3 regions of the Rhodococcus sp. P1Y genome follow, and region 2 is predicted to be linked to each of the others. Evidence: riboswitches for the same ligand, from Rfam matches in the RefSeq annotation. Region 2 holds a riboswitch; each other region holds the start of a gene.
What was found. A riboswitch is a leader RNA that binds a small molecule or an ion and turns the genes downstream of it on or off. The one in region 2 is predicted to bind thiamine pyrophosphate.
Positions count from the first base shown of each region.

Region 1: linked by a shared signal. The riboswitch ahead of thiO (glycine oxidase ThiO) and the one ahead of D8W71_RS04780 (3-oxoacyl-ACP reductase) in region 2 are both predicted to bind thiamine pyrophosphate.
Region 3: linked by a shared signal. The riboswitch ahead of D8W71_RS23295 (TenA family protein) and the one ahead of D8W71_RS04780 (3-oxoacyl-ACP reductase) in region 2 are both predicted to bind thiamine pyrophosphate.

Region 1 is NZ_CP032762.1:5,621,138-5,624,408, reverse strand. It holds gene D8W71_RS26060 (NUDIX hydrolase) at 95-934, shown strand; gene thiE (thiamine phosphate synthase) at 931-1,626, opposite strand; TPP riboswitch at 1,653-1,765, shown strand; gene thiO (glycine oxidase ThiO) at 1,766-2,821, shown strand; gene thiS (sulfur carrier protein ThiS) at 2,818-3,015, shown strand; gene D8W71_RS26040 (thiazole synthase) at 3,077-3,271, shown strand, end outside.
Region 2 is NZ_CP032762.1:1,009,568-1,012,838, forward strand. It holds gene D8W71_RS04765 (alpha-hydroxy-acid oxidizing protein) at 1-260, shown strand, start outside; gene D8W71_RS04770 (alpha-amylase family glycosyl hydrolase) at 257-1,543, shown strand; gene D8W71_RS04775 (hypothetical protein) at 1,533-1,844, opposite strand; TPP riboswitch at 1,916-2,011, shown strand; gene D8W71_RS04780 (3-oxoacyl-ACP reductase) at 2,046-2,801, shown strand; gene D8W71_RS04785 (LLM class flavin-dependent oxidoreductase) at 2,805-3,271, shown strand, end outside.
Region 3 is NZ_CP032762.1:5,054,590-5,057,860, forward strand. It holds gene D8W71_RS23285 (sugar porter family MFS transporter) at 1-1,235, shown strand, start outside; gene D8W71_RS23290 (hypothetical protein) at 1,251-1,661, opposite strand; TPP riboswitch at 1,821-1,920, shown strand; gene D8W71_RS23295 (TenA family protein) at 1,914-2,624, shown strand; gene D8W71_RS23300 (ABC transporter substrate-binding protein) at 2,606-3,271, shown strand, end outside.

The sequences.
Region 1 (3,271 bases), 1.3 Mb from region 2:
GCGGCGACGCCGACACTCGGCGCGGAATTATCGCCCGAGCGCTTCCCGGCGGCGCAATCCCCGGGACGGCAGCTCTCGCCTAAGGTAGGGCAGTATGCGCGGCGACGGTGACGGGTGGGTAATCGGCGAGAACGGGACACGGCACTGGGGAAAGCACGGCGCCGCTGGTCTATTGCTTCGTGCGCCCTCGCCTGGCGGTGAGCCGACGGTGCTGCTGCAGCACCGAGCACTGTGGAGCCATCAGGGTGGAACGTGGGCGCTGCCGGGTGGTGCACGAGATTCGCACGAGAGCAGCGTCGACGCGGCTGTCCGCGAAGCGGACGAGGAAGCGGGCATCGGTTCGGAGCGGTTGCAGGTCCGGGGCGAGAAGGTCACCGCCCGAGTTGCGAGCGGGTGGTCGTACACGACAGTCGTCGCCGACGCCGATCACCAACTCGCCACGACCCCCAACGGCGAAAGCACCGAATTGCGATGGGTGCCCGAGGACTCGGTCGACCTGTTGCCTCTGCACCCGGGGTTCGCTGCCAGCTGGCCCGAGCTGCGCGCTACACCGCTTCGAGTGCTCCTCGACACGGCGAACGTCCTCGGATCGCGGCCGAACGGTTGGTGGCGGGACCGAAGCGGAGCGACCGGTGAATTGCTGACCTCGCTGGCCGAGGTGTTGCCGAGGACGGTGGAACTGCCCGACGGCAGTTTCGGCTGGCTCGACTCGATCGAAGCGGTGCTCGAGGGTGACGCCAGAGCCGCGCAGTTCGAGGACACGCGCATCCCGGTCTTTCATGCGGCCGGCAGCGGTGACGACGAGCTTGCCCGACGCGCACACGACGGCGACGCGTTGACCGCGCTCGTCACCGCCGATCGTGGGCTGCGCCAACGACTGCCGACAGCCGTTCAGGTGCTGTCACCATCGACCGTACTGGCCTGGCTCGACTAGCTCCGTCTGAGCTTCTCGGCGAGTTCCTGCGCGGCAGCCTGCGGGTCGCGGGCTGCAGTGATGGCGCGGACCACGACGATCCGGTCGGCGCCCGCGGCGAGAACCTCGTCGACGTTGTCTGCATCGATGCCGCCGATCGCGAACCAGGGCCGCGAAGGTGCCGACTCCGCGGTGCTGCGTAGAAGGTCGAGACCGGCCGCCTTTCGGTTCGGCTTGGTGGGAGTTGCCCACACCGGTCCCGTCGCGAAATAGTCGACGCCGTCCTCGATGGCCGCAAGGCTGGCCTGGCTTCGGTTCTGCGTCGACCGTCCGATGACCACGTCGGGCCCGAGGATCTGGCGGGCGTAGTGAACGGGTAGATCGCCCTGGCCCAGATGCAGGACATCTGCGCCCGACGCCAAAGCCAGGTCGGCCCTGTCGTTGACGGCGAGCAATGCACCGTGGCGCCTGGTCGCGGCCGACAGGATGGCCAGCGCGGCGATCTCGTCCTTGGCCTCGAGCGGGCCGTGTTCACGCTCACCGGCGGAGTTCTTGTCGCGGAGCTGAATGATGTCGACTCCGCCGGACAGGGCGGCCTCGGCGAACTGCGCGAGGTCACCGTGCTCACGGCGAGCGTCGGTGCACAGATACAGGCGAGCAGATGCCAAACGCTCGCGTGCCGATTGATTTCGGGAGCTCTGAGTGGGATGCACGATGCAAACGGTAGTCTGTGATCAGTTCGTAACGACACGGGAGTCCTGGGGTACGCGGGGCTGAGAGTGGACACGCCCGTCCTTACCGTCAATACCTGAACCGGATCATGCCGGCGCAGGGAGTGAGGTGGGTCAGGAAATGTCGACAACGCTTGCCGTCGTGGGTGGCGGCGTCATCGGTCTTGCCGTTGCGGCGCGCGCAGTGCGTGACGGGTGGACGGTCACCCTGTACGACCCGTCCGTCGGGTCGGGTGCGTCGTGGGTAGCCGGCGGCATGCTCGCACCGCTGTCGGAAGGGTGGCCCGGCGAACACGACCTGCTCGCGCTCGGTGCACAGTCCCTCGCACGGTGGCCCGAGTTCGCACGCAGCTTGGGAGTCGACGTCTTCTCCGCATCAGGATCGTTGACCGTCGCACTGGATTCGGCCGATGCCGCAGATCTGCGGACCATCGCAGAATTCGTCGGACAGCAAGGTCACGAGCTCGAGATTCTCGGCCGCGCACAGATCCGGGAACTCGAACCGTCGTTGGCGCAGAACATCCGCCTCGGGCTGCTCGCGCCCACCGAATCCGCCGTCGACAATCGGGCTCTGATCACTGCCCTGCTTCAGGCTGCCGACGGTGTGGAGTTCGTTGCCGATACCGTCGCCGATCTCGATTCGCTCGACGCCGACCAGATTGTCGTCGCGTCGGGCGCACAGACTGCGACACTGCTCCCTTCCGTGCCTGTTCGCGCCGTGAAGGGCGAGATCCTCAGGCTTCGCCGACGACCGAGTGCAGGGGAGGCACCCACGCGCACCATCCGCGGCAGCGTCCACGGCCGGCCCATCTACCTGGTTCCCCGCGGCGATGGGCTCGTGGTCGGAGCAACGCAATACGAATCCGGCCAGGACACGCAGGTGACCGTCGCAGGCGTCCGCGACCTCATCGCCGACGCCGAACGACTGATGCCGAGCATCGGCGAATACGAACTGTACGAGGCCGCTGCCGGACTACGCCCGATGAGCCCGGACGGACTCCCCGTCATCGGTCGCATCTCCGACCGCGTGATCGTCGCATCAGGACACGGACGCAACGGAATCCTGTTGACGCCCATCACCGCAGACGCTGTCTCGGCGCTACTCGCCGGCGACACACTCCCCGAGGCAAAGGCCGCCGATCCAGCCCGGTTCCCCAGAAAAGGTAGGCAAGAATGATCACTGTCAACGGCGAAGACCACGCCCTCTCCGAGGGGCTGACGATGCGTCAGTTGCTGACCCAGCTCTCCATGCCGGACAAGGGCATCGCCGTCGCCGTCGACGGCACAGTGCTGCCGAAGAGCCGATGGGACTTGACCACCGTCGAAAAGGGCTGGAACATCGAAGTTCTCACGGCGGTGCAGGGTGGATAGGGGTCGTTCCGCGGGCTCCACTCCCACCGACGAGGGTCGTTCCGCAGGCTCCACTCCTGAGGTGGCTGACGTGTTGAGAATTGCGGACAAGACTTTCGACTCCCGCCTCATCATGGGCACCGGGGGAGCGGCCAACCTGGCTGTACTCGAAGAGGCGCTCGTCGCGTCGGGGACCGAGTTGACCACCGTCGCGATGCGACGCGTCGACGCAGGCGGCGGCACCGGTGTGCTCGAGCTGCTGCGAAAGCTGAACATT
Region 2 (3,271 bases):
CGAAAGCCTTGGCGCTCGGCGCCGACGCAATCCTGCTCGGCAGGCCGTTCCTCTACGGCCTGGCGTTGGGCGGTCAGGCGGGTGTGGAGCACGTACTTCGGTGCATCCTGGCCGAATTCGATCTGGTCACCAGTTTGTCCGGGCATGCGGGGGCAGCTGAACTCGGCCGCGAGAGCGTGGTGCGGGAGCGTAGCCTGCGGAGTGACCAGGATGTGGTGCGGGAGCGTAGCCTGCGGAGTGACCAGGGGGTGACCGCGTGAGTCCGTCGTGGGTGGAGCATGCAATCTGGTGGCACGTCTACCCGCTGGGCTTTGCGGGAGCACCGGTGCGCGACTGGGACGGAACCTCGCTGGCCGAGGAACACAAGCTGCTCAAGATCGTCGAATGGCTGGACTACGCCCTCGAATTGGGGGCTTCCGGAATTGCGCTCGGGCCGATTTTTGCCTCGGAAGGGCACGGGTACGAGACCGTCGACTATTTGCACATCGACTCCAGGCTCGGCACCGACGAGGATTTCGATACGCTGGTCGAGGCAGCGCACAGCCGCGGCCTGAAGATCATGCTCGACGGCGTTTTCAACCATGTCGGCCAACGGTTTCCGAGATTTCAGCAGGAGTTGCGCGACGGCGAAGGATCCTGGTTCCACATCGATCGTTCGGGAGACCGGCCGTCCCATCGCAATTTCGAAGGCCACGACGAGCTCGTCACCCTGAACCACGGCAATCCCGAGGTGCAGGACTTCATCGCCCAGGTGATGAACCACTGGCTCGACCGAGGAGCCGACGCCTGGCGTCTGGACGCGGCATACGCTGTGCCGCCGGCGTTCTGGAACACGGTTGTACCTCGGGTACGTGAGAAGCATCCCGACGCCTACTTCCTGGGCGAGGTCATTCACGGTGACTATGCGCAGATCGTGTCGCGCAGTTCGCTCGACTCGGTGACCCAGTACGAGCTGTGGAAAGCAACGTGGAGCGGTATCTCCGAGCTGAACTTCTTCGAACTGTCGCATGCGCTCGGTCGGCACAACGACTGGCTCGACACGTTCGTCCCGGCGACGTTCGTCGGAAACCACGACGTCAACCGAATCGCGAGCACTGTCGAGGACTCTCGGCATCTGGCGCACGCGCTCGTCGTGCTGTTCACGACCGGGGGCACTCCGATGATCTACTACGGAGACGAACAGGGTTTCCGCGGCGTGAAAGAAGAACGTGTCGGCGGTGACGATGATGTTCGCCCCGAATTTCCGATGACCAAGGATCAACTGGACCCGAGCGGTTGGCCTACCTACCACCTGCATCAGGAGTTGATCGGCCTGAGGCGGCGGCACTCGTGGTTACACACTGCGCGCACGGAGACGGCGGAGCTCACCAACACGGCGATGCTCTACCGCGCGCACGACGGTTCGCACGAACTGCATGTCGCACTCAATCTCGGTGACGAGGCAGTCGACTATCGCATGTCCGGGGACATCCTCGCTGGGCATGCATCCGTGCGGTCCGGCTGGGTGACGGTGCCGGCGCACGGTTGGGTGGTCACCGGCTAGCTCGGGCTTCCTTCGCGCGGTCGAAGAACGCCAGCACGTGCGGGACCTTGTCCTCCGGCACGTCGAGCACCGCCTGTGCACCGATGTACGACAGGGATTGGTCGGGCAACCGTGCGCCGATCGTGATGCGCAGGCCACCGTTCTTCCTGGGCTTTGCTTCCACTCCGATGTGGTTCACGTGCCAACGGGGAGTCCCCGATACGACCGCGTGAGTGGCGTCGAAGATCTCGACCACCCGATTGTCCAGTACGAGAACCACATTTTCGTCGAGCCAGTATTCGACGTACACGCGATCGGGCATCGTAGGAGCCTATATCGATCTCTAGCGTCAGGGATAGATACGAATAGAACGCGCGATACGGGTTAGAGTCTTCCGTGGACACGGGGTGCCGCACCGATGCGGCTGAGAACACACCCGTCGAACCTGATCTGGCCAACACCAGCGTAGGAATGTCTGTGCGACTTCGTGCTCGGACGTCCCGACCGAGCGAGAGGTACGCGCATGAATTTCGACGAGCAGACAGTCCTGGTCACCGGAGCAGGCCGCGGACTCGGATCCGCGATCGCCCGCGCATACGCAGGCCAGGGCGCACGCGTCGTCGTGAACTACCGTCGTAGTCAAGATTCTGCCGAAGCGCTTGCCGCAGAGATCGGTGGTCTCGCCGTGCGGGCCGACGTCACCGACGCCGGACAGATCGACGCATTGTTCGGCGCCGCCGAGCAGCATTTCGGGACCACGGTCACGACCGTCGTCAACAATGCTCTTGCCGACTTCTCGTTCAACGGTGATGCACGCGCCAAAGCCGACACCATCTCGTGGGAACAGTTCGACGCACAGTTCCAGGGTGCAGTCCGCGGTGCGCTGACCACCACGCAACGTGCACTGCCCGGAATGCGTGCAGGCGGATTCGGTCGAATCGTCAACGTGGGTACCAATTTGTTCCAGAACCCGGTGGTCCCCTACCACGAGTACACCGCGGCCAAAGCTGCACTCCTGTCGCTGACACGAACTCTTGCAGCGGATCTCGGGGCCGACGGCATCGCCGTCAACATGGTCTCCGGAGGTCTGCTTCGCACCACCGATGCCAGCGCTGCGACGCCCGACGAGGTGTTCGATCTGATCGCGGCATCGACCCCGCTCGGGCGCGTCGTGACACCGGAGGAATTCGCCGACGCATCATTGTTTTTCGCGTCACCGTGGTCCAGGTCGGTGACCGGTCAGAACCTCGTCGTCGACGGCGGTTTGGTCAAGGACTGACATATGCTGCACTTGAACGCATTCCTGTTCGGCTGCGGCCACCACAGCGCGGCGTGGCGTCATCCGAACTCCCGGGTCGAGGATCTCGGCGACATTCGGTACTACGAGGATCTCGCGCGGACAGCCGAACGCGGCAAACTCGACGCAGTGTTCTTCGCCGACGGACACTCCGTTCGTGATCCCGCAGGAGCCGGAACATGGTTCCTCGAACCCATCACCGCCCTGACGGCCATGGCCAGGGCAACCACGCACATCGGACTCGTGACCACGGTGTCGACGACGTTCTACACACCATTTCACGCCGCTCGGTTGCTCAGTTCTCTCGATCACATCAGCGGCGGCCGTGCCGGGTGGAACGTCGTCACCTCGATGTTCGACGCCGAAGCCCGCAATCACGGTTACGGTGAAATACCCCCTCGTGCAGAGCGTTACGCCCGCGCCGAGGAGTTCGTCGAGGTTGCACTGTCGCT
Region 3 (3,271 bases), 1.8 Mb from region 2:
TCGCGATCGCGTTGATCGGCTGCGCCGTCGGCGCCTGGTTCGCCGGTTCGCTCGCCGACCGCTGGGGCCGCAAGAAGGTCATGGTCCTCGGATCGGCCTTGTTCACCATTTCCTCGGTCGGATCCGGCCTGGCTTTCAGCGTTCCGGATCTCATTCTGTGGCGAATCCTCGGTGGTCTCGGAATCGGAATCGCGTCGGTTATCGCTCCTGCCTACATCGCCGAAATCGCACCGGCAAAGTGGCGTGGCAGCCTCGCGTCGCTCCAACAACTCGCGATCACGCTCGGAATCTTTGCCGCCCTGCTGTCCGACGCTCTTCTGCAGGGCGCCGCCGACGGTGCATCCAACGACCTCTGGCTCGGACTCGAAGCCTGGCGCTGGATGTTCCTGGTCGGCGTCGTACCCGCCCTCATCTACGGGCTGCTCGCCGTGACCATCCCCGAATCGCCGCGCTACCTCGTCGGCAAGCACCTCGACGACGAGGCCGCCGAAATTCTCGCCAACATCACCGGCGAGCTTCACCCGGACGAGCGCGTCCACGAAATTCGTTTGACGCTGCGCAAAGAAGAGAAGTCCTCGTTCAACGACATCCGTGGATCGAAATTCGGCCTGCAACCCATCGTGTGGGTCGGCATCATCATGGCCGTATTGCAGCAGCTCGTCGGCATCAACGCGATCTTCTACTACTCGACGACGCTCTGGAAGTCCGTTGGGTTCACCGAGGACCAGTCGTTCGCGACGTCGGTCATCACCTCGATCATCAACGTGACGATGACGTTCGTCGCCATCCTGTTCGTGGACCGAATCGGACGACGAAAGCTACTACTCGGCGGCTCGATCGGAATGTTCGTCGGCTTGGCCATGGCTGCGGTCTCGTTCTCCCAGCAGATCGGAAGCGGCGACGACGTCACCCTGCCGAGCCCCTGGGGTGCCGTCGCACTGATCGGAGCAAACCTGTTCGTGATCTTCTTCGCCGCAACGTGGGGCCCGATCATGTGGGTTCTGCTCGGCGAGATGTTCCCCAACCGCATGCGCGCCGTAGCCCTAGGAATCGGCACAGCCGCGAACTGGATTGCCAATTTCGCAGTGACGCTGGCATTCCCACCGCTCACCCAGACTGTCGGGCTCTGGGTCATCTACGGCTTCTTCGCCCTCATGGCCGCTGTGTCCTTCTTCTTCGTCCGCTCCAACATCCCCGAGACCAAGGGAATGGAACTCGAGGACATGAAGAACTGATGCGATTGCCGGGGCTTATCCGATTCCCGGGATGAACCCCGGATACACGAAGTGCTGAGGTCCCCCGCCCGGCATCGACGATCCGGACACGTTCGGGAAGTCGAATGGCAACGCGACCAGCTTGTGGGGGTTGCCCTGGGCGTCGGCCTGCCAGCATCCGGTCAGCACGCCGTGAAACGACGTACAGACGATTCTGGTGCTGGTTCCGTACGGTGACGTCAGCCTGTTCTCGGCGACCAGCGGGTTCCAGTAGGCCGGGTCGGTCGGCGTCAGGAAGCCCGACGCCTCGAACGGAACGCTCGGGCTCGGATAGTCCGGGATGGGCGGCCATTCGTCTGCATTCGCGACACCGCTGCCGATGACCAGAGCGGCCCCCGTGGCACAGAGCGTTGCGACGACCTTCGACCACTTGTGGGTTGCATTCATTTAGCCATGGTAACGGCCCCGCCTCCCGTGCGTGCGTAATTCCGCCGGGCGGTGCGTATGCACTCACGACCCCCTCGGACCGCCCCGTGAGTGCGTAGTGACACCCGGCGGTATGTCCGCGCGCACGGGCGGCGGAGCCGCATGATGTATGGTCGGCGATGTTCTGACACGGGGTGCGTCCGTACATGCGGATGCTGAGATCACACCCGTCGAACCTGATGCAGGTAATGCTGACGAAGGGATGTCAAGGCGATGAATGCGCCTTCTAGCTCGGTGAACCCTGTTCGCCATACGGATCGACTGTGGGACGCGACCGCGGATCTGCGTGCTGCTATCGACGATCTGAAATTTCTGCGTCTGCTCGGAGACGGCACGCTGCCGCTCGACGCTTTCCGCACGTACATCGAGCAGGACCACCTCTACCTGGAGGGCTACGCAAAGGCGCTGTCTCTCCTGGCGTCCAAGGCACCCGACGCCGCGACGGCTGCATTCTGGGCCACGTCGGCCGCGAGTGCGGTCGAAGAAGCATCGCTGCACGAATCGCTTCTGTCGGGTGACGCTCTTCCCCGCTCGGATTCGAGCGCCGAGCACTCCCCTGCGTGTCTGGGCTACACCTCGTATCTCATCGCGTCCGCGGCAACCGAGCCGTATGCGGTTGCAGCAGCAGCGATTCTGCCGTGCTTCTGGATCTACGCCGACGTAGCCGTGCGACTCGCAGGAGCTGCTCGCGAGGTACTCCAAGCCGATCCCGAACACCCCTATGCACGGTGGGTGTCGACGTACGATTCGGACGAGTTTCGCGCCGTCGTCGACGGCGCCCGCACACTCGTCGACACGGCGGCAGCTGCAGCCACCGACGCCGATCGGGCGTCGATGACGCAGGCGTTTCGCGTCGCCACCCGATACGAATTGATGTTCTGGGATACCGCACTCACGCCGACACCGTGGCCGGTGACACTGTGAAGCGGTTACTGGCTGCGGTGGTTGCAGCGATCACGGTCGCCGGTCTGACGTCGTGCGCCCAGACGAACGACTCCGATACCATCCGGTTTGCACTCGACTGGACGCCGAACACCAACCACACCGGGTTGTTCGTCGCACTGCAGGAAGGGTATTTCGCCGACGCGGGTCTCGACGTCGAAGTGTTGCCCTACAACAACAGTTCGCCGGACACGCTCGTCGACTCCGGTAACGCCGAGTTCGGAATCAGCACGCAGAGCTCGACCACCTTCGCGAAAGCGGCCGGCGCACAGATTGTCTCGGTTCTCGCGCCGCTGCAGCACTGGGCAACGGCGATCGGAGTTCGAGCGGATCGCGACGACATCACGAGCCCGAAGTCGCTCGACGGCAAGGTGTACGCCGGATTCGGCGACACCGGCGAGCAAGCAGGAGTTCGACAGGTCATCCAGAACGACGGCGGTACCGGCAACTACGAGAGCGTCGTGCTCGGCACGTCCGCGTACGAGGCCGTCTACTCCGGAACCGCTGACTTCACGGTGTCCTACCTTGCCTGGGAAGGTATCGAAGCCGAGCACAGTGGCACGCCGATGAAGTACTTCGAGAGCACCGACTACGGCTTCCCCGACGCCTACGCGATCACCATCAGCGGT